One region of the Tissierella carlieri genome, then DNA from elsewhere that is predicted to be linked to it. Evidence: riboswitches for the same ligand, from Rfam matches in the RefSeq annotation. Region 1 holds a riboswitch; each other region holds the start of a gene.
The links. A riboswitch is a leader RNA that binds a small molecule or an ion and turns the genes downstream of it on or off. The one in region 1 is predicted to bind cobalamin.
Positions count from the first base shown of each region.

Region 2: another riboswitch for cobalamin. It lies ahead of KQI38_RS00160 (methyltransferase domain-containing protein); the one in region 1 lies ahead of KQI38_RS10710 (ABC transporter substrate-binding protein).
Region 3: another riboswitch for cobalamin. It lies ahead of KQI38_RS16570 (ABC transporter substrate-binding protein); the one in region 1 lies ahead of KQI38_RS10710 (ABC transporter substrate-binding protein).
Region 4: another riboswitch for cobalamin. It lies ahead of KQI38_RS07295 (YitT family protein); the one in region 1 lies ahead of KQI38_RS10710 (ABC transporter substrate-binding protein).

Region 1 is NZ_JAHLOH010000033.1:123,517-131,677, reverse strand. Features, by position in the region: gene KQI38_RS10760 (VanW family protein) at 1-731, shown strand, start outside; gene KQI38_RS10755 (DUF2225 domain-containing protein) at 740-1,411, shown strand; gene KQI38_RS10750 (CPBP family intramembrane glutamic endopeptidase) at 1,643-2,551, shown strand; gene KQI38_RS10745 (hypothetical protein) at 2,845-3,012, shown strand; gene KQI38_RS10740 (response regulator) at 3,021-3,233, shown strand; partial or broken gene KQI38_RS22810 (GHKL domain-containing protein) at 3,326-3,469, shown strand; gene KQI38_RS10730 (hypothetical protein) at 3,533-3,733, shown strand; gene KQI38_RS10725 (CPBP family intramembrane glutamic endopeptidase) at 3,850-4,527, shown strand; gene KQI38_RS10720 (methylated-DNA--[protein]-cysteine S-methyltransferase) at 4,517-5,008, shown strand; gene KQI38_RS10715 (esterase/lipase family protein) at 5,052-6,290, shown strand; cobalamin riboswitch at 6,309-6,492, shown strand; gene KQI38_RS10710 (ABC transporter substrate-binding protein) at 6,588-7,586, shown strand; gene KQI38_RS10705 (FecCD family ABC transporter permease) at 7,600-8,161, shown strand, end outside.
Region 2 is NZ_JAHLOH010000004.1:206-6,468, forward strand. Features, by position in the region: gene KQI38_RS00150 (hypothetical protein) at 144-323, shown strand; gene KQI38_RS00155 (ATP-binding protein) at 311-544, shown strand; cobalamin riboswitch at 1,245-1,414, shown strand; gene KQI38_RS00160 (methyltransferase domain-containing protein) at 1,499-2,509, shown strand; gene KQI38_RS00165 (FecCD family ABC transporter permease) at 2,502-3,491, shown strand; gene KQI38_RS00170 (ABC transporter ATP-binding protein) at 3,488-4,258, shown strand; gene KQI38_RS00175 (ABC transporter substrate-binding protein) at 4,268-5,374, shown strand; gene KQI38_RS22540 (Y-family DNA polymerase) at 5,539-6,263, shown strand, end outside.
Region 3 is NZ_JAHLOH010000047.1:11,305-19,465, reverse strand. Features, by position in the region: gene bchH (magnesium chelatase subunit H) at 1-2,788, opposite strand, end outside; gene KQI38_RS16580 (ABC transporter ATP-binding protein) at 2,811-3,602, opposite strand; gene KQI38_RS16575 (FecCD family ABC transporter permease) at 3,607-4,605, opposite strand; gene KQI38_RS16570 (ABC transporter substrate-binding protein) at 4,595-5,650, opposite strand; cobalamin riboswitch at 5,863-6,047, opposite strand; gene KQI38_RS16565 (CGGC domain-containing protein) at 6,222-6,542, shown strand; gene KQI38_RS16560 (nucleotide sugar dehydrogenase) at 6,758-8,008, opposite strand.
Region 4 is NZ_JAHLOH010000025.1:93,728-101,888, forward strand. Features, by position in the region: gene gcvT (glycine cleavage system aminomethyltransferase GcvT) at 1-794, shown strand, start outside; gene gcvH (glycine cleavage system protein GcvH) at 814-1,197, shown strand; gene gcvPA (aminomethyl-transferring glycine dehydrogenase subunit GcvPA) at 1,201-2,547, shown strand; gene gcvPB (aminomethyl-transferring glycine dehydrogenase subunit GcvPB) at 2,544-3,998, shown strand; gene lpdA (dihydrolipoyl dehydrogenase) at 4,008-5,417, shown strand; cobalamin riboswitch at 5,506-5,691, shown strand; gene KQI38_RS07295 (YitT family protein) at 5,835-6,686, shown strand; gene KQI38_RS07300 (phosphatase PAP2 family protein) at 6,962-7,570, shown strand; gene KQI38_RS07305 (metal ABC transporter solute-binding protein, Zn/Mn family) at 7,766-8,161, shown strand, end outside.

The DNA.
Region 1 (8,161 bases):
TAGGAGAATTCTCCACTTCTTTTAAGGGAAGTAGCAGTGGAAGAATACAAAATATTAAATTATCATCTAAAGCAATTAGTAATAAATTAATTTTACCAGGAGAAGAATTTTCATATAATAATACAACTGGACCTAGGTCTGCCCAATCTGGCTATAAAGAAGCGAATGTGATCATAGGAGGAGAATTAACGCCAGGTCTTGGAGGAGGAGTTTGCCAGACATCAACTACGATGTATAATTCCTTATTACTTGCAGATCTTACTATACTTGAACGTCACCCCCATTCTATACCAGCAAGTTATGTTCCTTATGGCCAAGATGCTGCAGTGTCATATGGTTATTTGGATTTGAAATTCAGGAATGATTTTGATTTTCCAATATATACTTATGCAAAAGTAGTAGGAGACAGAGTTAATATATATATATATGGAGATACAAAGACAAAAAATTATAATGTAAAGATAACTCCAGAGATTATTGAAACGATTCCTCCTAAAACTGAAAAAATATATGATGCAAAATTATCACCAGGTACTACAATAGATATACAAAAAGGCAGAACAGGATATAAAGTTAAGACTTATAAATCTATAATAAAAAATGGGAAAGTAGTATCTAGAACACAGATTACTGTAGATCATTATAGGAAAAAAGATTATATATATAAAGTTGGGCCTGCCTTACCAGCTAGTACTATAATAGAGGAAGAAAAAGATATAATAGAAAGGTGAGTTGCAAATTGACAGAACAAAGTGAACTATTTGACAAAAAGGTAGAGTGCCCAATCTGTAAAAAAGAATTTTTGACTAAAAAAGTGAAGACATCTAGACTAAGGCTTTTAAAAAGAGATGAGGATTTTTTAAATCATTATAGTGCTGAAAATCCCATAAAATATAGTATATTCGTATGTCCTAACTGTGGATATGCTGCATCCGAAAATAAATTTAATGATATAAAAAAAGATCAAATTGGAATAATTATAGATAACATATCATCAAGGTGGAATAAAAGAGACTTTGGTGGAATAAGAGATTTAGACGAGGCAATAGAATCCTATAAATTAGCATTACTTGCTGGAACATTACTTAAAGCTAAAAATTTGGAACAAGGGAATATTTGCTTAAGTTTAGGTTGGCTATATCGTCTAAAGGAAGAAAAAAATGAAGAAGTTAGATTTTTAAAATTAGCTAGAGACCAGTTTATAGAAGCATATAATACAGAGTCCTTGTCAGGTACAAATATGGATGATAGTAAGCTATCTTATTTAATAGGAGAATTATCAAGAAGGTTAAGCGAAAAAGAAGAAGCTTTATCTTGGTTTAATACATGTTTAAATCTTGCTTCCACAAGGATGAATCCTGCATTAAACGATATGGCTAGAGAACAATGGAGATTAGTGAAGGAGATGTAGTGGACAAGTATATAATGCTAAATCATAGATGTATTAAGAAATACACTAAAAACAGACAAAATACCATAAAGAAATAATTAAAAAAGAGTTACTTTTAGGTAAAAACAAAGGTAACTTTTTTATTTTAAATTAATGCATGGTCCAATATTGCAGAAATAATACCCAGTTTTGCATATGGTGTATACAATTAAAATAGTAACATGGTAAAGTAACAGACAGGAGGAGATATATATGGAAAAAATTAATCAAGATGATTTTAGAAAAGCATCCAATAAAGTAGGACTATTGTTTATTTTACATATGCTTTCATTTGGACTTATTCCACCAATTCTTTCTAAAATAGGAATATATAATCAATCTACGAATGGTTTTCTATTTAATATGGGGTTTATATTGATTATAGCTTGTTTATTGTTTCCCTGTGATTTTAGAAAGATGTTTTTAAGAGAGAAAAAAATTGGTATATTAGAGGGAGTTTTCTATGTATTTATATTTTTATCTATATATTTTCCATTGGCTATTATAATAAGTAATTTATTCTCACCTCTATATTTTACTAGTATAGGTGAAGAACAATTAGCAGTTGGAATATTTATTTTACAAGGAATTATAGTACCAATTGTAGAAGAAATCGTATATAGAGGAACATTATTAGAAAACCTGAGGAAATATGGAGACAGCTTTGCTATAGTTATTTCTGCACTTATATTTGGTATGATGCATGGTCATAGAGTAGTAGATATATTTTTCGCAGGAATATTTACTGGAGTTGTATATGTTAAATCGAATCAACTATCTTATTCCATTTTAATGCATCTGTTTATAAATTTATTTTTTACTTCATTGGTATTTTGGATAAGAAAATCTTTTTTAATAGAAGATATAAATATAGAATTCTTAATATTAACTATTATTTCAATGACTATAGCTTTTATATTATATATTATAGCAAAGAGAAAAGATTATCCAGAAATCAAAAAAGCAAGGGTTTTTCAAATAAAAGAAATTATTCCACAATTGAGAAAAGACAAAGAAAAATATAAGGTTTTCTTTCAGGAAGGAGGAGTAATTTTTGCTTTAATAGTTTTCTTCATAATAACATCAATAGAAATAAAATTAATTATAAGTAAATTAAAGTAAATGTTATGATTGGGGATTTAAAATATAGATATAAACTTTATAGTATATAAAATATAGTTCATTTTATATATAGTTTTTAAAGTTTCTACGAAATAAATGAATTACTTTTAGATAAAAATAAAGGTAATTCTTTTGTTTTATCAATTCTATGACAAAAATTGACAAAATTTTTATTACATATATGCTATATCAAATATACCTTAAGTATTATGAAAAATTATCTAGCATGAAGTCATTAACAGATAAAGATAGGATAATTGCAATGAAGAATTTTCAAAAAGTAGGTGAATACAATGCATATAGCTATCTGCGATAATGAGAAGTTTTATAGAGATAAAATTAAAAAATATCTAGAAAAATATATAAACTTATATCGAGAAATAAGTATCGCAGATTTTGATTGTGGAGAAGATTTGATCAAGGCTTATGATAGTGAGGAAGAATTCGATTTTATTTTTTAGATATACAGATGAAAGATAGGGATGGAGTACAGACTGCCCAGAAAATAAGAAAAAGGGATAAGCATACAATAATATTCTTTATAACAAGCTATGTAAATTTTTTATCAGATACATTTAGAGTAGGAGCATTTCAATTTCTTATAAGATCTATTAATGCTATTGAAGCCTGTGAAAAGATATCATCAGAAAATGAGAAAAAGATCCAACTTAAGATAATTTAGATAGAAGAATACTTATCAATAGAAATAAGCAATTCAATAATTGATAAAGTTAAACTTAAAAAAGGTAGGAGTTTTACTACAAAAAAGATAAGTTATTCCATGGTTTCGGATTAGGAAGTATAAAAGAAATAGTAGAGAAATATAACGGACATATAAATTATGAACAAGAAGAAAACTCTTTTATAGTTAATATATTATTACAGAATTCAATAGCTAATCCAATATTGCAGAAATAATATCCAGTTTTACAAAGAATTGCATTTAAATTAAAATTTAAAGATGTAAAGGAGAGATGTTAAATGAATAAAAAATCTTATGTATCTATATTAGTTGTTATAATAACTTACATAATTACTCGTATTGTTTATAAACTAACAGGATTTAGTTATAGTTTCTCTGAGGGAATACTAAATATAAAGCTGTTAATAGATTTAGGTTTATGGATTATAGTAGCTGTATTGGTTAGTACCGCTTTAAATAAGATATTATCCAATATCTAAGGAGCAATTTGAAAACAGTGTAAAAATAATAGAGTTAAAACATTGCTAATCTTCCTTATATATAAGTGGAGTATTTCTCATGCCATTAAATACGATTTAAAAGGAGGATTATTACCTTGAAGAATAATATTAAACTAGCTGAGGTTTTGAGTGAGAAAAATATAAAAATTATTGATATTATTAAAATATACATATATATTAATGCTGTTAATCATATAGTTTTACTATTTCTAACCATAATTGAATCAATATTAAATACTAAGGGGTATTCAATAGATGTGAATCTTTTGTATGCCAGTAAAGGAGAATATATAAAAGCTTCATTAGGACTTTATTTACGTGTATTTATAATTGGCCCCGTTATAGAAGAACTTATATTCAGAGGTGGAATATTAAAATGGTTAAAGAAATATGGAGTAAAATTCGCTATAGTAGTGCAAGCCTTAATTTTTGCTATTTTACATAATAACTTAATGCAAGTAGTACCTACTTTTATAGTCGGAATATCATTGGGGTATATTGCAGTTATGACAAATTCAATTTTAGTAACAATTATTATACATATGATAAATAATTCTTTTACTGGCTTAATTCAGATGATCATATTAAAAAATGTAAGCATAGCTAGTCCAATATATATTATTATGTCTATTTCATATGTTATAATGGGAGTAATCACTTTATATCATTCAAAATGGAAAGTGATATTAGAAAATACAGTAAATATCGACATTAAAGAATTTTTTAGCAGAAATAAACAACAAAAAATAAGGAGAGGTAAATATGAGCCCTAAATATTACTCGTTTGAATCACCCATAGGTGAATTAACAGTATATTTTACTGAAAAAGGAATAATAGCTCTTTCTTTTCAAGAAGAGGACAACCTTAAATATATAGAAAGATACTATGATACTCCTATTAAAGTAGAGGAAAAAGACTATAATTATCATGAGGAAATAATTAAATACCTAGAGGGAGAATTAAAGGAATTTACTATGCCAATTTCCTTTAAGGGAACTCCTTTCCAAGAAAGCGTGTGGAAGGAATTATTAAATATACCCTATGGAGAGACAAGAACATATAAGGAACTTGCTGAAAAAATCGGGTGTCCTAAAGGACCGAGGGCAGTTGGCGGAGCATTAAATAAAAATCCAATAGCTATTATAGTTCCGTGTCACAGAGTCATAGGTTCCAATGGAAATTTAGTAGGCTTTGCTAGTGGAGTTGAACTAAAAGATAAACTATTGAAATTAGAAATGAATAACACCATATAAGTAAATTGAATATCCTGATATAAAAGCAGAAAGGAGAATAAATATGGACTATCCTATTGTTTTTATACCAGGACTTTTTGGTTCTATGGGTGATGATATAATAAAGGGGACTGGGGATTTTTCTTTTGGATTGGCAGAAAGGGTTTATAGACCATTTATTGAAATATTAAACTCTATGGGTTATGAAGAAGGAGAAAACTTATTTATTTGCTATTATAATTGGAAAATCCCTGTATTGGAGGCAGTAGATAGGTATCTAGTTCCTAATATAGAAAAATTAAAATTGAAGACAGGTGCGAGAAAAGTAATACTCATCGGCCATAGTTTAGGGGGACTGTTAGGGAGGGCATATATTAATTATTTTAATCCTTCCTATATTGATAAGCTAATTATGTTAGGAACTCCGAATTTAGGAAGTGTAGATGCGTATTGCTTCTGGAGTGGAGGAAAGCTTCCCTATCCGAAAATAGAGGATAATATTCTTTACAATGGACTAAAGCTTGGCTTTATACTTTATTATTATTTGTTTGAAAAAATACATTATATAGAGGCTTTAAGAAACATATTTCCTGTTGCTAAGGATTTATTGCCAAGTTATAGATATGGAAATTATTTATTTTGGAAAGATAAAGGAGTAAAAAAAGAAATTTCCGTAGAAAATATGTCTATAAATAATTCATTTTTAAATACATTGGAAAAGGAATCTATAAATGAAGATAAATTATTTATTATAAGTGGAAAAGGGATTTATACAAATAAAGAATTTATAGTAGAACTAAAGGGAAAAGAAAAAATCAAATGGGCAGATGGAAAGCCCATAGAGGCATTTAAAACAAATTATGGAGATGGTACTGTAACTACAGCTAGCACATTAGGATATTTGGGCGGAAATAATATAATATTAGAAGGAAATCATACAGAAATTTTATATAAGTCAAAGGATTATCTATCATCAATTCTAAGCAAACCTATAACTAGGGAATTTAAAGACAGAGAAGTAGAAAAGGTATATATTATTTTAGCCGATAACTGTAACAAGATAAATATTAGGACTTCAATATCCAATGAGATATCCAGTGAGTATATGAAGATTAACGATAATAGAGTTCAAGCAATAAATCTATCATACAATAGATACTTAGTAATGGTTGCAGGTAATAATAATTTAGATATTAAATTAGATATAAGTCCTACTGAGGTAAAAAAGCCAAAGGTATTTATGGCAATTATCGATAAAGACGGATTTATATTTGAGGATAACCCCTTGAAATATAAATTTTAATTTGATATTATTATTTTACAAAAGAATAGATTTATAGGTGTTCCATATTAATGGAACTTAAAAGGGAAAGTGGTGAGATCCCACTACAGCCCCCGCTACTGTGATTGGGTACGAAACCAGCAAAAGCCACTGGGAAACTGGGAAGGTGCTGGGATTAGGATGATCCATGAGTCAGGATACCTGCCTATATTTAAGCCTCGGAGGGAGGGATGAGATAGATTATAAACTTATCCTTTATAAAAGGCATAAGTTTTTTTATTTATCTTTATAACTAAAAGAAAAAACGGGAGGTAAAAAATGAAGAAGTTTAGAAATATCGCATTATTTTTATCATTAATGCTAATAGCATTTACAATTGTTGGATGTACACCAAAGAAGGATTCAAATGAAGGATTAAAAGTAGAAGGTGTAGAATCACAAAATAAAGATGTAGGAGAAGAAACTCAAGAATTCCCAATAGAAATAGAAGATAACTTTGGTAATAAGGTTACTATGGAAAAAGAACCTATGAAAATAGTATCATTAGCACCAAATAATACAGAAGTTTTATTTGCCTTAGGCTTAGGAGATAGAATTGTAGGGGTGACATCTTATTGTGATTATCCAGAAGAAGCTAAGACAAAAGAAATAGTAGGTGATTTTACGGCTACTAATTTAGAGAAAATTGTAGAGTTAAATCCAGACCTAGTATTGGTATACGGTGCTGGCAATGAGGAAGATAATAAGGTATTAAAAGATGCAGGGATTAAAGTTCTTGGATTTATGCCCGAAACCATAGATGCTGTGATGGAAGATATTGAAACCGTTGGAAAAGTAACAGGAAAGAATAAAGAAGCAAAAGAACTTGTTGAAGCTATGAATAATAAGAAAAATGATATATTGGAAAAAATAAAGGGGCAAGAAGAAGTGAGAGTATTTTATGAAATATGGCATGATCCACTACAGGCAGCTGGTAAAGGTTCCTTCATGAACGAGCTTATAACATTGTCAGGTGGAATAAATATTGCAGCAGATGAAAAAGATGAAAAGGGTGTAGAAATAGCTTATCCTCAATACGATTTAGAAAAATTAATTGAAAAAGACCCAGAAGTCTATTTAGCATCTCAAGATATGCCAGATAAAACTATTGAATCTATAAAGATGAGACCAGGATTCGAGACTATATCGGCTATAAAAGATGACAGAGTATATGTATTTGAAGGTAATGAAGCAAATGTAGTGTCTAGACCTGGACCAAGAATAATTGAAGCATTGGAATTAGTGGCAAAGTCTATTCATCCAGAATTATTTAAGTAAAGTTGGGATTTTAATGAAAAAAAGCATAAATAAGGATAAATATGGTTTTATCCTAATAGTGTTGTTCTTAGTATTAATATTATCAATAGGTTTTTTTGCAGTAATAGGTACTGCCAATATTAGTTCTATAGATACCTTTAGGATTGTAGGCTCAAAACTACCTATTATAAAAAAATATATAGATGTTTCAGATATAGAGAAATCTCATCAAACTATAATCTGGTCAATAAGACTTCCTAGAGTGTTATTGGGGATTTTAGTCGGTGCTAGTTTATCTATGGCTGGTACTGCATTTCAAGGAATATTTAAAAATCCAATGGCTGATCCTTATGTAATAGGCATATCATCGGGAGCAGCCCTTGGTGCAAGTATTGCAATAATATTAGGAGTTAATATAGCATTTATAAATATATCCACTATTTCGATTTTTGCCTTTATAGGTGCCTTGGGAGCAGTATTTACAGTATATAATATTGCTAGAATAAAGAACAAGGTTCCAGTTACAACCTTACTTCTAGCAGGTATTGCCATAGGCCAATTTTTAACAGCTATAATGTCCTTTCTAATGGTTATAT
Region 2 (6,263 bases), on a different contig from region 1:
GTTGTGTGTGGCTTTTACAATTTCGGAACTTTATAATCTTAACGTAAACGTTATAGATCCATTGCAGTTAATAATAAAAAATCAATATTGATTAATTAGATTTCTAATTAGATGAGGAAATACGAGAAATCAAACTTGATAATTTGAATGAGATAATTATCGAAGAAACAGTGGGGCCATATTCACGATTCAGTTTTTTATTTATGGTGGTAGCCATAGTCACAGGTGTAGGGTTCATGTATTTTTTATCAGGATTAGTTCTTAAACCTGCAAAAAGATTAGCTACTGATATTTTAAGTATTGATAGAGCATGCTATATCTAATTTATGGAGTAGACAGATCTCGCTCCAGAGAATTTGGTGGTTCAAGTCCTGGTCTTGCTATTGCAAGGGAAATCATAATTCAGCACGAAGGAACCATAGTATATGAAAAAAATCAGCCCAAGGCAGTCGATTCACAATTACATTATCGCTTAAAAAATATATCTAAGTCTTTGTTGGAAAGTTCAGCAAAGGTTTTTTCTTTATCTAATATCAACCTTTGATTTACTAAAACAGCTATAGACTTAAATTTTAGTCAAAATTATAAGGAGGATAAAAAATGAAAAAGCAAATTATGAAACATTTAGCAGTATTGCTGTTAATATCATTTATAATGGTAAGTGTTTTAAGTGGCTGTATATAAAAGTTGGATAGTACGAATGTAAATAAAAAATATTCAGAAACGGGATCGACTAACAATAAAATTAGATTTTTAATTCTGTCTTGAACTTTTTTGAAGTAACCCCAAAATCCAAAAAAACCAATTAAACCAAGTCATTTAGAATTTTTTGTATATAATATTAAGGATGCACTTAAAAATCCCAATGGACCTAAATTAGCAAATAATTTACTATTGTGTGTAATCCCTCTTGTCAAAGTAATGGCATGAATAAATCTTAAGAATTTTAAATAGTATTAAATGTCATTAGATATGGTAAATAACAACTTTAGGGAAGATGGACATAGATTAAATCCTCTTTAAATTTATATCTAAAATCATAAAAACAGCTCTAAATGTTAATAGAATGACCATATTTTCTCCGACCCAGCTTGAGGGGAACGTGCTATAATAATGACACGAGCATGAAGTATAGATAAATCAATGGGTTTGAAGTTCTATCTTAACCATATATTATTAATGTGTTGCATAGAGAATGGTTCTCATTGACAATAGTTATCAATGAAAGTATAATCGACATATACAATATACTATATAAATTAGGTGTTATTAACTTAATAGGGAATGTGGTTAAAATCCACAACAGCCCTCGCTACTGTAAAAAGAGTTGTACCTTATAAACCACTGGGAAACTGGGAAGGTGAGGTATTCTAAATCTTTAAGTCAGGAGACCTGCCTAATTATCTATTAAGCTTTCGATGGGGAGGTAATTAATATTATGAAAAAGACATAGCCTAATATGTACTATAAAAAACATATTATATATTAGGAGGATATTATGAAAAACGCAAACGAATTACCAAAATACGATGGTAGTAAATTAATAAATTTAACATTTCAATATTTAGAGACAAAACTTATCTATACGGCATTAGAACTTAATATATTCAACTGTTTAGAAACTGGAAAATCTATAGATGAACTAGCTAAATCATTACATTTAGATGAAAAGAATTTAGAGTACTTTTTGAAATCCTTAGTATCTATGGATTACATAAAATATGAAAATGGAATCTTTGAAAATACAGATGAAACTAATTACTTCTTAAATGAAAAATCTAATATGTATCTAGGTGAAAACCTTCTATACTGGAAAGATTTAACCAATATAGACAATATCCATGATTTATTGAAAAATGGAGCAGATAGAGATAATGCAAATAAAGACAATGGATCTGATTTCTTTGACTTTAGGTCAATGGGAAGAGGAGCTAGAAATTCAATGTACTTAGGTAGAGTACAGGGATTTGTAAAGCTTATGAAGTCATTATTTGACGAAAACAAATCAATAAAAGTACTTGATTTAGGTTGTGGTTCAGGAGTTCTTTCAGTTGAAATCGCCAAAAATTTCCCAAATGCAAAATGTACATTAATAGACCAAGCACAAGTTATTAACTTTACAAAAGACGTTATAGCAGAAAATAAAGTAGAAGACAGAGTAGAAGTTGAAGTAGGAGATTTTAATACTTATACACCTACAGAAAAATACGATTTAATTATAACTTCAGGAGTTTTAGACTTTGTAAAAGACATGGATAATATGAGTGATAAAATTTATAATTCCTTAGATGATGACGGATGTTTATATGTGAGCACTCATCAAATGAATGATGATTTTACTAAGCCTAAGAACTTTATACTAGGATGGCTTTCAGGTAATTTAAATGGATTAGACATTTTAAAGCCAGAAAGTTTAGTAATGGAAAGTTTAAATAAGTATTCACTTGTAGAAGTGGAAATTGAAAATCATCCAAGGACTATATTTAAAAAGGGTAATATAAATGAATAAAAAAATAGCACTAGGAATTATTATTTTAATCCTAGTTTCTTTTGTATCTCTATTTTTAGGAAGATATAGTATTGAACCTAGAGAAGTAATTGAAGCATTTTCAAATAAAATTCATAGTGTTTCAGAGGAATCCTTTAATAGTACTGTAATCTGGGATATTAGAATTCCAAGAGTATTATTAAATATACTGGTTGGTTTTGGACTTTCAGTAGCGGGAACTTCTTTTCAAGGTATATTTAAAAATAATTTAGTAAGTCCAGATATACTAGGTGTTAGTAGTGGAGCTGGATTTGGAGCGGCACTAGCATTACTGTTATTTCCAGGTTCATCTAAACTACTACTTACAATATCCTTTTCAATGGGAATATTAAGTGTCGCTATAAGTTATTTAATTGCAAAGATAAAAGTAGAAGATTCTGTACTATCTCTAGTGTTATCAGGAGTTATAGTAGGTTCTTTTTTCAATGCCTTAACTTCTTTTATAAAACTAATTGCAGATACAGAATCAACTCTTCCATCAATAACATATTGGCTAATGGGTAGTTTTACTGGAGCTAGTATGGATAAAGTATTTTTAGCAAGTGTTCCAATAATAAGTGGAATAGTAATACTGTTTATTTTAAGATGGAGAATAAACATTCTATCTCTAGGGGATGAAGATACAAAAAGCCTTGGAGTAAATCCAAAGAGAAATAGGGTTTTAGTAATAATGGCCTCTACATTAATAACTTCTGGTGCAGTAATGGTATCTGGAATAATTGGATGGATAGGAATGCTTATTCCAAATATATGTAGAGAAATCATAGGAGCAGATAATAGATATTTAATACCTTTTTCAGGAATAGTGGGAGCTATATTTTTAGTCTTAGTAGATTTAATAGCAAGGTCACTCACTGGAACAGAAATTCCTATAGGAATATTAACCGCTATTTTAGGTGCTCCAATGTTTATCTATACTTATACTAGGAGAGATATAAAATGAAATTAGAAATGAAAAATGGATGTTTTTCTTATGATGGAAAGACAAATATTTTAAGTAATATAAATTTAGAAATAGACCACAATACAATAGTTTCAGTACTTGGACAAAATGGAGTTGGAAAGACGACTTTCTTAAAATGTCTGCTAGGTATATTTAAATTAAGTAGTGGTGAAATCTGCTTAGATGGAAGTAAAGTAGATCAAATCTTAAATAAAAAAGAAGTAGCCTATGTTCCACAAGCTGGAAAGACTAATTTACCTTATAGAGTAAATGATTTGGTACTAATGGGAAGGACGAAATTAATGCCTCCATTTAGTATGCCAAAGAAAATAGATGAAGAGAAGTCAAAAATTGCTATGGAAGAAGTGGGAATATATCATTTAAAAGATAGGAAGTGTACAGAACTTAGTGGTGGACAACTTCAGATGGTGTATTTAGCAAGGGCAATAGCAGGAGAGCCACGATTAATAATATTAGATGAACCAGAAGCTCATTTAGATTTTAAAAATCAGAAGATAATTTTAGACAAGATTTTAAATCTATCTAAAAGCAAGGGAATATCTTGTATAATAAATACTCATAGCCCAGAAAACGCCATGAGTATTTCAGACTACACCTTATTTCTAGGTAAAGACAGCTATGAATATGGTCTAACAGAGGAAATATTAAGCGAAGAGAATATAGAGGTGTATTTTGGAATGAAATCTAAAATACTAGATTTAAAAAGTATGGGAATAAATAAAAAAACTTTTGTCTTATTAGATTAGGAGGTAATTATGAATAAAAAATATACGTTATTAATAGCAGGGCTTACATTTACTTTAGCATTAAGTGGATGTAGTAAGAATAATGAAGAAAAAACTGTGCCTGAAAATAAACCTGCAGTGACAGAAAGTGTAGAGCCTAAGTCTGAAACTAAAAAAATAGTAGACTTAACAGGAGCAGAAGTAGAAATACCAGTTGCAGAAAATATAAATAGAGTAGTAATAATAGCACCACCACTACCAGCAACTTTTGCATCAGTTGTAAAGGACACCACTAAAATTGTAGGTTCTCATCCAAAAGGGTTTTCCAATGCAAATCCAGAAATATTAGAACTTATAATTCCAAATTGGAAGGATATTAACACTAGTTTTATAGATGGATATACTTCTAATGTAGAAGAACTTATGAATTTAAAACCAGATTTAATTTTAGTATATGGAGATACTCAGAAAGAAGGATTGGATAGACTAGGAGTACCAGTAGTAGATTTTTTCCAAAATGACTCTAGAAATGAAGAATGGTCTGTTAAAATAGACAAATTAATGAGAGATATATTTGAAAAAGATGAAAGTGATTCATTAGAACAAGAGTGGAAAAAAGCCAATGAAATAGTAAAAGAGCCACTAGAAAAAACAGGAGAAAATAAGAAAAAAGCCATAATGATAAATTCAAATGATGGAGGAATTATAGCTGTTAGAGGTGGAAATTATTATGGTGATGATTGGCTTGTAAAAACTGGTCTAATAAACTGTGCATCAGGTACAGATGGAGATGGAGTTCAAGTAAGTATGGAGCAAATATATGAATGGAATCCAGATGTAATATATGATTTTGGTGGAACTAATGCAGATAAGTACTTAAACAATCAATTTGATGGGCAAGATTGGTCAAAGATAAGTGCAGTGAAAAACAAGCAAGTTTATAATATGCCAAGAGGAATGTTTAATTGGGGGGCTCCCAATGCAGACTCTCCACTTACTTTAGTGTGGATGACAATGAAGAACTATGAAGGCACAATAGAAGAAGATTTCTTTAAAGACTATATGTTTGATTACTACGAAAGGCAATACAATATTAAATTAAATGATGAACTATACAATAGTATTTTAAGTAATTAGTATTATTATTAATAGTAGAATTAGGCTATATCATTGATAATAAAGTGAAGGATATAATATTTTTGACTTTGACTACTCCATTTTGACAAGAAAATTATAATTTAACTTATATTTCTTTCAATTATACTGAATTAAAATCTTCGCCCAATCTCTCACTTGACTATATCGTAGTTCCATCTAGAATGGCATATTATATAGAATATAGTAGGAAAATTTATAATATTTACTTAAAATATATTGCACCTGAAGATATCCATGTTTACTCCATAGATGAGGTTTTCATGGATGTTACAAATTACCTAAATACCTACAATCTATCAGCTAGAGACCTTACTACTAAAATACTTTTGGAAATACTTAGCACCACAGGAATTACAGCAACAGCTGGGATTGGCACAAATCTATATCTAGCTAAAATTGAAATGGATATTCAAGCAAAACGAATTCCGATAGATGAAAATGGTGTGCAAATAGCTGAACTAGATGAAATGAGTTACCGTAGATTGCTCTGGTCACATAAGCCCCTAACAGACTTTTGGCGTGTAGGTAAAGGATATGCTAGAAGATTAGAAAAACAAGGACTATTTACCATGGGGGATATTGCAAGATGTTCTATAGGCAAGCCTACTGATTATCATAATGAAGATTTATTATATAAGCTATTTGGTATTAATGCAGAACTGCTAATAGATCATGCATTGGGTTGGGAGACATGTACCATAGCTGATATTAAAGGATATAAACCAAGTGCCAAAAATATCGGATTAGGGCAGGTGTTCCAATATGGTCATGCCTATGAAAAAGCAAAGTTAATTGTACGGGAAATGACTGATTTACTTGTATTAGAGCTAGTGGATAAAAGACTTGTAACTGATCAGATTGTTTTAAC
Region 3 (8,161 bases), on a different contig from region 1:
TTCCTAATTCTTTAACTGGGATAATATCGTATTTTGGATCCCATTCACTTCCATTTTGTGCAATCTTAACACCTAAGTAAGATAAAATCTGAGAAAATGTCTCTCCTTGAGTTCTCGATGTCTCCAACCCCCACAGAACCACAGCAGTAGATAGAGGATAAGAATCTTCTTCCTTTTTATAAGCCTCAAGAGTGTTCAAGCAGATTTTTTCTCCCCTCATATAAGCAGTTTTAGTAGGAATAAGTCTTGGATCAAATTGATACAAATTATATCCTGTAGGTAATATTTCTGGATGTCTATAGATATCTCCCGCCAGTTTTGCAGAATTATATCTTCCCTCTAATACTCGTAGTAGTCCCTCTATTTCATGGTTTTCTTGGGACGATTTAATGATTCCTTGTCCATATTCTAAAGACTTTACAAGTTCATCTTTATTCACTTTATCTACATACTCAGGGTTCTTTAGTTCTCCATTCTCAAAATAATAATCAATAATCTTATCTGCTTCTTCATCAAGTCCTTTTATAACCTCATATTGATCATTATCTAAAAGAAAATCTAGGTCATATCCTTTAGCCTTTGCAATTAATGCTCTTATACTAAAAATCCCATTTCTATTGTATCTTAACAGTCCCTTTGCATATTCCTTTGCTTCTCTATGATTATATCCCTTACCGAATACATGAAGTCCCTTTGGTATTAGACTTTTTTTCATCCTATATAATTCAGATTCCATCTCATCAATATCCTTTGGCATATTGAGTTTTTCTCCTAACTCCAATATGTCTGATAATATATCTTTACTGGTTTGAGGAGCCAATAACAAAGATTGACGATAATTATCTATCATTGACATTAACTTTGAATAATCTCCATAAAGCTCTCCTTGAATGAATACAGGGGGCTGGTATCCTATTAAATTTGCATGGGACCTCCTTTTAGCAATAGTTGATTCAGATGGATTGCCTGAGTAGTATAAGTACGTATGGGGAATATCTGCTAAAAGTCTATCGGGATAACAATTGCCACTCATGCCGCATTCCTTGCCCTTTAAAAATTCCAAGGTTCCATGAGTTCCCACATGGATAATTGCATCTGCTTTAAATTCATCCTTGATCCATTTATAGAATGCTAAGTATTGATGATGAGGAGGCAAGGTTTTATCATGATACGCCCTCTCAATCTCTTCATGTATGCCTCGAGTTGGCTGTAATCCTAAAAATATATTCCCTTCAACTATTCCCGGAATCAAGAATTCATTATTATCACTGCTCATTATAGTTCCCGGTACTGGTCCCCATTCTTTTATTATTTCTTCATAATCAGGATTTTCCTTTAACTCTTCCTTATATTCTTTGTCCTTATACTTTATTACGTTTTCCCAATCATCACTATATTTTCCTGAGTTTACTACACCTCCGGCAGTAAATATATCCATAAGTTCTTCTTTTATAAGAGGATTTAAGTTATATCCACTGGCTTTGAGATTTTTTAATATATTTTCAACGGAAGTAAAAGTATCTAAAAACGCTCCTCCAAATAGATTGCTTTCTCCCGGAGGATAGTTATAACATATGATAGCTATTTTTTTATCCTTGTTCTCCTTCTTTCTAAGAAGAATATAGGATTTAATTCTTGAAATCAGCTTATCTACTCTTTCATCTATGATTACAAGTTCATCAGTCATAATATCAAATTCCATATCATATTTTGGCTCTGCCATAGCTCCAACAGGATATGTTTCAATGCATCCATCTAATTCAGGCAACATAACAGAAATCAGTACCTCTGATGTACTACAGCCCTGTATAGAATCTTCCCATTCCTTCACAGTTCTCCTTGACATAAAATAAGGATGAAAGTATGGAGCATCCACTTCCTTCAATAGATCTATACCTGCCTGTGAATCTCCTCCCATTGGTCCTGCTCCAAGTCTAAATGACATGAAATTTAACATAAGATCAACAGACCTTTTAGTAGATTTTAATATTATCTCTCTAAGTTTTTCTTCATTTTTTGCAAATGCCCCTGAAACTGCAACGGGCAAAACATTTGCAAACTCTTCAATCCTACTCTTAATTTGTCCAATACAAGAAGATGTATCTGTAGGATATGTGTGCCCATAAAAGAGCATAGCTACTATAGGCTTCTTATCATCAAAGGGAAAATCTTTTTCATAATCTTCATAGTTTTTATAGAATCTCATGTTTTCTGGATTACATATGCCAGCTTCTTCTACTTCTCTTGGTTCAAGTGGTTTCGGCAAGTCTTTTATATTTCCATAGTCTCTCATCATAAGATAAAGCATATTCAGAATATTGGATTTGTCTGCCACCTTAAAATATTTCATTATATTGGAATAATTTCTCATATCTCTCATCTTGCCTGGCATTATCTTCCCAAGCATTTCTGCTGTATTTCTCATCTTTTCAATTGCAGCCATATCCATCTTTTTATTCTGACTCTTCATACTATCCATGGTGAAACTGCCAAGACGCATATATTCCCTTGCTGAGCTTCCATAAGGGATTATATTTCCATTACATTCTTCAAGTCCAATATATACATTTTTAACTACTGATGAAGGGCTTCCCATTAAGTCTACAAATACTAGATGACTATTTTTAATATCTTCTATCATTTGTTTTGCTCTTTTATCATCTAATTCTTCTTTTCCATAATAGATACTTAAATCCAAGATTTCAGGATAATTTTTGTTTATCTCCTTTCCTGCCTCAATTAAGTTTTTAATTCCCGGAGTTGACACAGTTATAAATGTAATTTTCACCTCAATAACCTCCTAATATATTCTAAACAACTTTCTTCGCATAAAATATTGGCTTCATTGTATCCGTATCCATCGTGATTTCAGCTTTAACTTTAAAAACTTCTTCAAGCACTTCAGATTCTAATATGGTCCAAGGATCACCTTGACTGTATATTTTTTGATTGTTGATTACAATAAGTTTATCTGAATATCTAGCTGCATGATTTATATCATGTAATACCATAACTATGGTTATTCCCTCTTCTTTGTTTAGTCTAGATACGAGATCCATTATTTCTAATTGATGACATATATCAAGATAAGTTGTAGGTTCATCTAGTAGTAAGATTTCTGGCTTTTGTGCAATGGACATTGCTATCCAAACTCTTTGTTTTTCCCCACCTGAAAGGGTGTCTATTCTTCTATTTTGAAGATCTGTTACTCCTGTTTTTTCCATAGCCCATTCAACTATTTTATCATCCTCATCATCTATGCCTTTCCACCAATCTTTATGGGCATACCGACCATATTGTACTAATTTTCTTACTGTTATATCGCTTATGGTATTATTGTTTTGATTCAATATAGCCATCTTCTTAGCTACATTTTTATTTTTCATCTCGAATATATTGTTCCCATGTAAAAGAACCTTCCCCTGTCTAGGCTTTATACTTCTGCTCATAGTACGAATCAAGGTAGTTTTTCCACATCCATTTGGTCCAATAATAGAATAAACCTTCCCTTTTTCTATCCTTAAATCTATTCCTTTTAAAACATCTTTATTTTTATAGCTTATGCTTAAATCTTCAATCGCTAATATAATATTCTCATTCATCTATTTACTCCCTTCTCAGCAAGAATAAAAAGAATGGTGCTCCTAATACTGCCATCACAATACCTACTGGTATCTCTGTAGGACTTAGAAAGGTTCTTGCAAAGGTATCACTAAACATTAAAAGCACAGAACCCAATAAAGCTGTCGCAGGAAACATATAGTTATAATCGTTTCCCATTATTAGCCTTATGCTGTGAGGAACTATAAGACCTACAAAGCCTAAAAGCCCTACCACGCTTACCGCACTTGCTGCGAGAAAAGCTGCCAAAGCTGTAAATCCAAGTCTCGTAGCTTCTACATTTAACCCAAGCCCCCTTGCAACATCATCGCCTAGTATTAAAATATTAAGTTTTTCTGCAAATATATTTACTAAAATGACTCCTATTATGGTATAAGGTAAGATTGTCTGTACCTCTGGCCAGCTTCTTGAAGAAAGGCTGCCATTCATGAAAGTAAGAGCCCCATGGACACGATCACTATAAAAGACCAATATGCCCGAAATACCAGCTCCAAACAAAGCAGATACAGCTACTCCTGCTAATATTATCCTTGTTGTCTGTATTCCACCTTTCCAAGATAAAATATATATTATAAATGCCGCAGCCATGGCTCCTACAAAAGCAGCAATTGGTACTAGTCCTATGTGCTGGGGTAAAATAACTAATACAGCAATTCCAAAGAGCCCTGCACCACTGCTTATACCAATAATACTTGGATCGGCTAAGGGATTTTTCATTACTCCTTGCAAAATAGCACCTGACAGAGCAAGATTTGCACCAACTAAAGCTGCTAGTATCATCCTTGGTAATCTGATATTCCAAATTACCATTCTTTCTGAACTTCCATCGTCCGTCATAATAACCTCAAATATACGCCTTGCCCCTACCTCAAGAGTCCCTTTAGTATTTCCCAATATAAAAGCTACAAAAAAAAGTATTACTAGAATAGCAATAATAGCTACTTTATAACCTGTATTGTCTTTAAGGGAAATATCATTTTTCATCCTGTTTATTCACCTCTCCATATACTTCTGGATATATACTTCTAGCCATATATTCTATAGCTTGATGATAATAAGGTCCTGCATTATATAAAAAATATTCTTGTGGAAGATGAATAACACGACCCTCTTGAATAGCTTTTACTCCATTCCATACTGGATTTGTTGCAAATTCTTCTTCTATAGCTTTTACAGCCTCCTCATTGCTGGAAATCATACTTGTAACCAAAATATAATCTGGATTCTTGTCTACTATATACTCTATATCTAATGGAGTAGTTTCTGATCCTATAGTATCAGGTGGTAAATCAGAAGCAATATTTTTAAGTCTCAGTATTTTAGATATATCCCCAGCTATACTGTTATCAAGCTTAACAGCAAGGGTTTTAGATGTTATGTATAATATGACTACAGATTTATTCTCCTCCGGTAATTTAGATATGATTTCCTCTTTATGCTTTTCCAGCTCTTTTATCTTTGTTTCAGCTAACTCTTCCCTTTCAAGTATTTTTCCAAAAGCTTTATAAGTTGATACCACATCATCATATCCTCTTATATGAGTAGTAATTACATTGAAACCCATTTCTCTCAATTTCTTTGCTTGTGTTGACTGAGTTCCAACTTGGGCTATAATCAAATCTGGTTTATGAGGTATTACAGATTCCATATCTATAGAATATACTGGTCCTATTGTTGGAAGGCTTCGTATTTCTTCTTCGTATTCAGGTATAAGTTTTACATTATCTGATACATCAGATGTACATACAGATTTTCCACCTAAATCATACCAGATATTTAAAGGGGTACCAGATAAAACAGCTACCTTTTCTGGTTTATTTTCTAAAATAGTTTCTTTTTTAAGAAAGTCTTTTACTTTTAAAGGATACATATCTCCTTCTACAGTTATTGATAACTCACTATTCTCTACCTTCTCTACATTTTTCGTATTGCTTAATCCTCCCACACTGGTAGTTTTAGTGCAGCCTGAAACACTGGATATCATTATAGCTAAAATCATTATCCACAATACTCTTTTATAATCCTTCACACTTTTCATCCTTTCCTTTTTTATAAATAAAAAACTTCAACCCTCATAGCTCCCTACGATTGTTGAAGTTTCTAAGCCTGTTAAATAAAAATCCTGTATGTGATAAATCTTGAAGTAAGTTCTATCAAAAAACCTCCTGAAAATAATCAGAAGGATAGCGAAATAAAACAATTTAACATAATATACTAGCTTTCTCCATCCACCGTAGAGTTACTTTTGCTAATAAATAGGAAGGTATTCTGACTTAAGCCTCATCATCTTTTCTGTCTTCCCAGTTTCCCAGTGACATTTAGAAAAGACTCTTCTTTTACAGCGGCGGGACCGTGCAAGATTTTCACTTTGCTTCCCTATTACTTATAGAATTCTAATTCTATAAACCTATTTATTCCATATTCAATTTTCATCACCAATTATACTATATAAATAATTATTAAACAAGTATAAGCAAATGTATTTGTTATTATTTTGCTAATAAATATCCCCTATTACTTTTTTCTTCATTGACATTATATAATCTTTATAGTAATATGACAGGAACAAATTATTAGATAAAACAGTTAGGAGAGTAAATATGAAAATCGCAATTGGAATATGTGAAAAAATAAATGGTAAGTGTTCTACTATGGGATGTTTTCGAACATACAATAACAAGGAAAAACATTTTTCTCAATACAAGAATATAGAAACTGAACTTATATCTCTATTCTCATGCAATATATGTTCTATGGATTCTAAAGAAAATATAATTACTATTGCAGAGAGACTGAAAGATTCTGGAGTAGATAGAGTACATCTAGGGGCTTGTGCTGTTAAATGCAAGGCTGATAGAAAAGATGAAATTAAAGAAATCTTTGAATCTATGGATATAGAGGTAGTAGAAGGTACTCATTAAGGTAAAATAAAATGTACATAATTTGATTAAGATAATATTTATGGGATTGCCAAATAAGGATATAGAGTTGTTTAATAAATTGACTTTTAAGGCTTGAGAAAATATATAAGACACAAGTGGAGCATAATTGCTCTCTTGTGTCTTATATTCATTATACTAAAACTACTTCCCTTAATATTTCTATTTATCCTATTAATTTCACTATTTCATTATATTTATATATCCAATTTCCCCAATACATGAACTTTTATTTCTTTCTGATCCAAATGCTGTAAGTATATTTGCCCTGTACAATCAAAGATTTCCAATACTCCATATTTTTTTAATTCTTCAGCAGTGATTTCTTTAAATATATCATGTCCTACTAAGAAAACTACTAATTCAGCACCTGATATTGCTTTAGTAAAATCATTTTCTTGATTTTCTAATTTATCTCTTGAAATAGGATCATAAGCTGAATAATTGATATTTAATGATTCCAATTCTTTTATAATATCTAATATAGGACTAAATCTTGTTTCCTTCACATTACCTGCATAGGTTGTCCCTAATAATAAAACTTTACTTAGATTATTCTTGTCCATTATCTTTTTTATGTCGTTGGCTACTTTAATTGGCATATAATCATTTCTTGCTCTAGACTCTTTGATAATTTTAGCTTCATTGGGAGCCAATTGTGCTAAAAACCATGGAACAACTGGAATACAATATCCTCCAACACCAGGTCCTGGTCTATGAATATTAACCCTTGGATGCATATTTGCTAACTCAATGACTTTCCATGGATCAGCTTTGGCTTCTTCACAAATTGTTAGGACCTCATTGGCAAATGCTATATTAATATCTCGAAAAGTATTTTCCACTACCTTGACCATTTCTGCTGTCAAAGCATCAGTTTCTTTTATTTCACTTTTGACAAAAGACTCATATACTTTCTTCGCAAGTTCTGCAGCCTTCAGAGTAACTCCTCCTACTACTCTATCATTGTAGACCAATTCATTTAATGTGTTTCCAGGCTTTACTCTTTCTGGCATATGTGCAAGATAAAAGTCATCAATACCACTTAGACCGTTAGTTTCTAACATAGATTTAATAGCGGTTTCTGTTGTTCCTGGTGCAATTGTAGATTCAACAATTACCAAATCTCCTTTTTTTAATACCTTTACCAGCTCTGCGCAAACTGCTTTTATATGATCTAAACAAATTTCATTGTCCACTACTAAAGTAGGTACTGCTATAATGAATACATCCGACTCACTTATTTTATTCTCCAATGTCAGATTTTCATTATTCAGAACCTTACTTAACATATTATTTAATTCAATATCTTCCGTCTCTATTTCACAATTAGCAATTTTTGATAAGTATTGTTCATTGATATCAATACCTCTTACCTTGTTTCCTGCATTGGCTAACAAAACTGCTGTGGGAAGTCCAACATATCCTAATCCTATTACTGAAATCATTTTTTTATCTCCTTTCAATGGAATTATCACAAGAACAAAGTCTGTAAATAAATCGATAAATCCATTCTGATTTTTCCATAGATACTACTATAAATCTCCGTAGCATCTATGGTTTAAATCTTTTATTTAAATATAACTTTACTATCATTGTAT
Region 4 (8,161 bases), on a different contig from region 1:
TATACAAATTAGCTCATGATGATTTTTACTTAGTAGTAAATGCTTCAAATACTGCTAAGGATTATGAATGGATATTAGAGCAAAAAGGTAATTTTGACGTAGAAATCACTAACATTTCCGATACTGTTGGAGAAGTAGCAATACAAGGGCCTCTAGCACAAAAAGTGTTACAAAAATTAACAGAGACTGATTTAAATACAATTACTTTCTTCACATTAAATAGGAAAGTTGATATCAATGGAGTAGAATGTATGATTTCCAGAACAGGATACACTGGAGAAGATGGTTTTGAAGTTTATACCACTAATGAAGGTATAGTAAAAGTGTGGAAGGATATACTTGAGGCAGGAAAAGAAGAAGGAATTAAACCATGTGGTTTAGGATGCAGAGATACACTTAGATTTGAAGCTTCATTACCATTATATGGTCATGAAATTTCGGCAGAAATAAATCCTCTTGAGGGTGGATTTAAGTACTTTGTGAAACTTGATAAGGCATCAGATTTCATAGGAAAAGAAGCTCTTAACAAGCAATGGAAAGAAGGACTTAAGAGAAAATTAGCGGGATTTGAAATGATTGATAGAGGAATTCCAAGAGAAGGCTATGAAATCCAAAAAGATGGCAAGGTAATAGGACATGTTACTACAGGTTATATGTCACCAACTCTTAAGAAAAATATTGGTAATGCACTTATTGCACCTGAATATACAGAGCTAGGTACAGAAGTTGACATTATGATAAGAAATAAGCCAGCTAAGGCTAAAATAATTAGTAAAAAATTCTTAAACAAATAACAAATTAGGAGGGTTAATAATGAAAGTTGCAAAAGGATTATATTACACTAAGGATCATGAATGGGTTAAAGTAGAAGGAAATTTAGCATTTGTAGGTGTTGCTGACTATGCACAACATCATCTAGGAGATATCGTATATGTAGAACTTCCAGAAATTGATGATGAAATTGAAAAAGAAGAAGCTTTCTCAGCTGTAGAATCAGTTAAAGCAGCAGCAGACATTTATATGCCAGTAAGTGGTAAAATAGTAGAAGTAAATGAAGAATTAATAGATGATCCAGCTCTTTTAAATGCAGATCCATACGAGAACTGGATGATTAAAATAGAAATGACTAATAAAGATGAATTAGAAGAATTAATGACAAGTGAGGAATACGAAAAGTTTTTAGCTGAGGAGGAATAAAATATGTTTCCATATATCCCAACTACTCATCAAGATGAGCAGGAGATGCTAAAGTCTATAGGGCTTAACTCCTTAGATGATCTTTTTAATGATATTCCTAAAGATCTTCAATTAAATAGAGAACTGAACTTACCTAAAGCAAAATCTGAACTTGAAGTTCGTTCATATTTAACTGAATTAGCAAATAAAAACTGCTCTACTAGTAAGATGACTTGTTTCCTTGGCGCAGGAGCATATGATCACTATATCCCTTCAATAATAAATCATATTATTTCAAGGTCAGAATTTTATACATCATATACACCATATCAACCGGAAATAAGCCAAGGAACATTACAATATATATTTGAATTCCAGACCCTTATATGTAATTTAACTGGGATGGATGTTGCAAATGCGTCATTATATGATGTTGGTACTGCTGTTGCTGAAGCCGCTTTAATGGCTGCAGCATCTGCAAGAAAAGATGAAATTATAATTTCCAAAACAGTAAGACCAGAGTCAATTCAAGTCCTAAAGACTTATGCACATGTACAAGGCTTAAAGGTTATTGAAGTAGATATGAAGGATGGAGTTACTGATTTAGAAGAATTAGATAAGCTTGTAAATGATAATACTGCGGCAGTTATAGTTCAAAGTCCAAACTTTTTTGGTATAATTGAGGATTTAAAGGCTGCTGGAGAGATTGCTCACAAAGCTAAAAAAGCTAGTTTTATAGCATCCGTTGATCCGATATCTCTTGCTATTCTAAAGAAACCTAGTGAATTAGGTGTTGACGTAGTAGTAGGAGAAGCTCAAGGTATGGGTATACCTGTATCTTTTGGTGGACCATACTTAGGATTTATAGCTGCTAAATCAGACTATATGAGAAAATTGCCTGGTAGAATAGTAGGACAGACAGAAGATAAAAATGGTAAAAGATCTTTTGTTCTAACACTTACAGCCAGAGAACAACATATTAGAAGAGAAAAAGCTACTTCTAATATTTGCTCAAATCAAGGATTAAACGTATTAGCTGCTACTATCTACATGGTGACTCTAGGAAAAGAAGGGTTAAAAGAAGTTGCTCTTCAAAGTACAAAAAAAGCTCACTATGCTTTTGAGCAGATTACTAAATCAGGTAAATATAAACCACTTTTTGATAAACCGTTCTTTAAAGAATTTGCCGTTACATCTGATATAGATGCTGATAAGATAAATGCAGATTTAATAAAAGAAAATATAATAGGTGGCTATCACCTAGGTAAAGATTATCCCCAATTTAATAATTCTGTCCTATATGCAGTAACAGAAAAGAGGACTAAAGATGAAATAGATAAATTGAGTAGTGTATTGGAGGGGATAAAATGAGAAAATATGATAAGTTAATATTCGAATTATCTAAGTCAGGAAGAAAAGCTTATAATCTTCCTACACTAGATGTAGAAGATAAGGACATAAAGAATTTTATTCCAGAAGAATTTTTATCTGATTCAGAACTTGAATTTCCAGAACTATCTGAAGTTGATGTAGTAAGACACTATACAAATCTATCAAATAAAAATTATGGTCTAGATACTGGATTTTATCCACTTGGATCTTGTACTATGAAATACAATCCAAAAATTAATGAGGATACAACTAGATATGATGGGTTTGCAAATCTTCATCCATATCAATCAGAATGTTGTACTCAAGGTGCACTACAATTGATGTATGAGCTAGATAAATCATTAGCAGAAATAGCGGGTATGGACAAGATGAGTTTACAGCCAGCTGCTGGTGCTCATGGTGAGTTAGCTGGTATCATGGTTATAAAAGCATACCATGAAAAGAATGGAGATTTTAAGAGAAATAAAATCATAGTTCCAGACTCAGCTCATGGTACTAATCCAGCTACAGCAGCAATGGCTGGATATAAAATAGTAGAAGTTAAATCAACAAAAGATGGTTTAGTAGACTTAGAAGCACTTAAGGCAGTAGTTGGAGATGATACAGCAGGATTAATGCTTACAAATCCAAATACTCTTGGAATATTTGATAAGAATATTAAAGAAATAGCTAAGATTGTACACGATGCTGGTGGGCAATTATACTATGATGGAGCTAATGCTAACGCTATCCTTGGTCATGCAAGACCTGGAGATATGGGATTTGACGTAGTTCACTTCAATCTTCATAAGACTTTCTCAACACCTCATGGTGGTGGAGGACCAGGAGCAGGACCGATAGGAGTTAAGAAACATCTTGAAGAATTCTTACCAGTTCCAGTGGTACAAAAAGATGGAGATAGATACTATCTGGATTATAATGTACCATATACTATAGGTAAAGTTAAGGATTTCTTTGGTCATTTTGGCATATTAGTTAGAGCGTATACCTATATATTGACAATGGGTAGTGATGGATTAAAGAAAGCTAGTGAAATAGCTGTATTAAATGCTAACTATATGGCTAATAAATTAAAAGAACATTTCTATTTACCAATAGATACTTTATTTAAACATGAATTTGTATTAGGTGGGTTAAAGGATACGTTGTCTGAAGTAACTACATTGGATATAGCTAAGAGATTGCTTGACAAGGGATATCATCCACCAACAGTTTACTTCCCATTAATTATTAATCAAGCAATTATGATTGAGCCAACAGAAACTGAATCTAAAGAAACGCTTGATGAATTTATCGATGCTATGATTACAATCTCTAAAGAGGCAAGTGAAAATCCACAGTTATTAAAGGATGCTCCTTTAAACACTATTGTAAGCAGACCAGATGAAACAAAAGCAGCTAGATTCCCAGTGCTTAAATACGAAGGGTAGGTGTACCATTTGACTAAAACTATTGCAGTTATAGGGGCTGGTCCAGGAGGCTACGTAGCGGCAATAAGAGGAGCTCAACTTGGTGCAAATATAATCTTAATAGAAAATAGAGAAGTAGGGGGTACATGCCTTAATAGGGGCTGTATCCCTACTAAAACATATTTTAGAAATGCAGAGATTATGTCCAGTTTTAAAAGAGCTGCTGAGTTTGGAATTACAGCAGGAGAATTTAAAATGGATGGAAAAGCACTACAAGAGAGAAAAAATAAAGTTGTAAATACTTTAGTAGGAGGTATTGAACAACTTATATCCTCTTATAAAAACATAGAATTTTTACGTGGAACAGCTAATATAAAAGATAAAAATAATATTTCTGTAGAATTAAAAGATGGAAACAAAAAGGAAATAACTGTGGATAATATAGTTATAGCTACAGGTTCTAAACCACAAATGACCGAAACAAAAGGAGTTGATTTAGAAGGGGTAATCACGTCTGATGAGCTTCTAGAGATGGAAGAGATTCCAGAAACTTTAATTGTAGTAGGTGGTGGAGTAATAGGTTTAGAGTTTGCAAGCATTTATCAAGAACTAGGCTCCCAAGTAATTCTTTTAGCATCTAGGATTTTAAAGGATGCAGATAAGGAGATTTCAAGAAGATTAGTACCAATGTTGAAAAAACAAGGAATTGAAACATATGTTGATATTAGGGCTAAAGAAATCACCAAAGAGGGAGATAAACTTAGAGTTTTAGCCAAATATAAAGAAAAAGACGAAGAAATAGAAGTAATAGGAGATAAAGTACTTATTGCATCAGGAAGGGGTCCCGTAATAGAAGGGTTAAACCTTGATGAATTAGGGATTAAATATGATGACAAAGGTGTTTTTGTAAATAATGAGTTTGAGACAAATATTCCTGGCATATATGCCATAGGAGATGTAAATAGAGGAGTTCAATTAGCTCATGTGGCATCTGCACAAGGTGAATATGTAATGGAGAAAATAATGGGTCATACACCAGATGTCAACTTAGATATCTATCCAAATTGCGTATTTACAATGAATGAGGTAGCTCATGTAGGCTACACTGAGGAAGAGCTTAAAGAAAAAGGAATACCTTATAAGGCTAGTAAGTTTATGTTTGCAGCCAATGGAAAGGCCTTATCCTTAGGAGAAGGAGAGGGAATAATAAAAATACTTGCTGGAGAAGAAGATAAGAAGGTTCTGGGAGTTCATATACTTGGACCTCATGCAAATGATTTAATTGCAGAAGGAACACTGGCTATAGCTAATGGATTGGATATATATAGTATAATGAGAACAATTCATGCCCATCCAACTCTTTCAGAAGCATTTTTTGAGGCTACATTGGGATTAGAAGATAAAGCGATTCATATAGCACCACCAAGAAAAAGAAGATAGGATATCCTATCTTCTTTTTCTTGGTGAGATTAGTTGGTGCTACATATAGTTGACTGTAATAATAATATACTATATACTTGAATTGATAACTAAATAATTAGGTGAAGGTGCAGAGAAAAATATTCTTTGCTTAAAAGGGAAATAGGTTAAATGCCTATACGGTCCCGCCGCTGTAATGGGGAAGGATTTAAAACTAATGTCACTGAATAAATCGGGAAGACTTTAAGTCCTTATGAACCAAAGTCAGAAGACCTGCCTTTACTTATGCACTAAAAAACTCTACGGTCGATAGGGGGTGTTAAAAGCAGATTTAAATATGTAGACAAATTATATAATCTGTCTATTTCTTTGTGCCTCCCAGAACACTTAAGTTTTGGGAGGTTTTTTGTAAATAAAAATTATAAAGGAGGAATATATTTGAAAGGAAAAATAAAAGAATATGTATTTATAACTCTTGGTATGATAATGGTAGCAGCAGGTTTATATTTCTTTCTTATGCCCCAGAAATTAGCTGTAGGTGGAGCTAATGGACTTGCGATTGTTATTAATCATTGGATTCCAATTTTATCAATAGGAGCTATTATGATAATCATTAACATAGTTTTATTTATAATTGGTTTTCTTATTGTGGGAACCAGCTTTGGATTTAAGACTATTTATGCAAGTCTGGGGACTTCTATAACCATTTCTTTATTTGAGAGAGTTATACCTATACAACAGCCTTTAGTAGAAGACATTATAATACAGCTAATTTTTGGAGTTTTTATATCGGCAATAGGTATGGGGATTGTATTTAATCAAAATGCATCAACAGGTGGAACTGATATAATAGCAAAGATAATAAATAAGTTCTTTGGGATAGAGCTTGGCAAAGGAGTGCTTATATCAGACTTCATTATAATAATAATGGCTGGATTTGCATTCGGGCCTGAGTTGGGAATGTATTCTCTATTGGGAATTATATTAAATGGTGTAGTAATAGATTGGACTATCGAGGGTATAAGTTTGTGCAAAGAAGTCAATATAGTGAGTGAATATAGTAATGATATTAAAGAATATATAGTAAATGATTTGGAAAGAGGGGCGACTATATATAATGCTAAAGGAGCTTATACAGGAGAGAAAAAGAATGTAGTAGTAACAGTTATAGATAGAAGAGATTTTATTAAATTGAAAAGTTATATTAAAGGCATAGATAAAGATGCATTTATTACAGTAAGTAATGTTTATGAAGTATTAGGTGATGGATTTAAAAACATAGAAGAATAAGATTAATAGAAAGGTTGATTTCACTAAAGAAATGAACCTTTTCTATAACGAATAAGAAAATTCTACTTTTTTTGTCTTTTTCATTTTAGAACTTGACCTATTTGAGTTTTAAGCAGATTGTCGAACATTTTGATTTCGTACAAGTCGCTTATGCAGTGACCAAAAAGTTTTCCTTAAAATTCTCCTTTAGAAGCCTTTTTTTATTAAGAAGTTTTTTGTATTTTACGAGAACTTTGGTATAATGAATTTGATAGAAAAATAATAGGGGTGTATAAATGAATAAGCAAGGTAAAGATTTTATTTTAGGTTTAATGTTAATAATATTTTTAATTTTAGGTTTTATGGTTAATGGTAGCAGTGAGGGTATTCTATTTGATGTGGATATAATGAAGTACATACATAATAATACCAATCCAAGAATATTATCATTTATGAAATTTATATCCTTTATAGGATCTGTAAATTTTTTATTGCCAGTTACTGCTATGGGGATATCATATACGTTAATCAAAAAGAAATATTACATATCTAAATTATTGTTGTTATCAACTCTGGGATCATATTTATTAAATTATTTATTAAAGCAATTCTTCCAAAGAACGAGGCCATTAGAGTTTTTTTTGGTGAATCAAGGGGGATTAAGTTTTCCTAGCGGACATTCTATGGTAACAATGACCCTTTATTCTACAATAGCATTTTTATTGGCGAAAAAAGTAGATAATGATAGGAAGAAAAAGCTAATCCATATTATATCTTTTGTCATGATATGTCTAATGGGAATTAGTAGGATTTATTTAGGAGTCCATTGGCCAACAGATGTAATAGGTGGATATTTGATAGGGTATATATTTTATTGTATAAGTATTAAGTTAATTAAAGAATAAAAATAAATATGCCACTTAAAAGATTTATATATAGATTATTGACAAAGGATATATCTCTATATATAATAAATATAAATAAAATTACTCTTAATGTAAAAGTTAAGAGGTTTTTTATACGAAAAATTAAATGCAAATGATTTGCGTTGGCATTTAAGTGGTAAATAAAATAAGATTAGAAGCGAGGAGGAGTATATGGTGAAGGGAAAAAGGATTTGGAAGACATTTATAATTTCTCTTGTAATATTATTGATGTCAGGTTGCAGTAAAAACACAGATCATGAAGAAATAAATAGTGGTAGACTAAAAATTATAACGACTTTGTTTCCTCAATATGATTTTGTAAAGGAAATTGGCAAAGACAAGGTTGATGTAAATTTATTACTTCCACCAGGAGTAGAATCGCATTCATATGAACCCACTCCTAAAGATATGGTAGATATTAAGAATGCGGATATATTTATTTATACTGGTGAGTATATGGAACCTTGGGCGAAAAAAATAGCAGATAATATTGAAGGCTATAATTTAATAATAACTGATGCTAGTGAAGGTGTAGAACTACTTGAAGGACATGGGCATGAAGAAGATGAG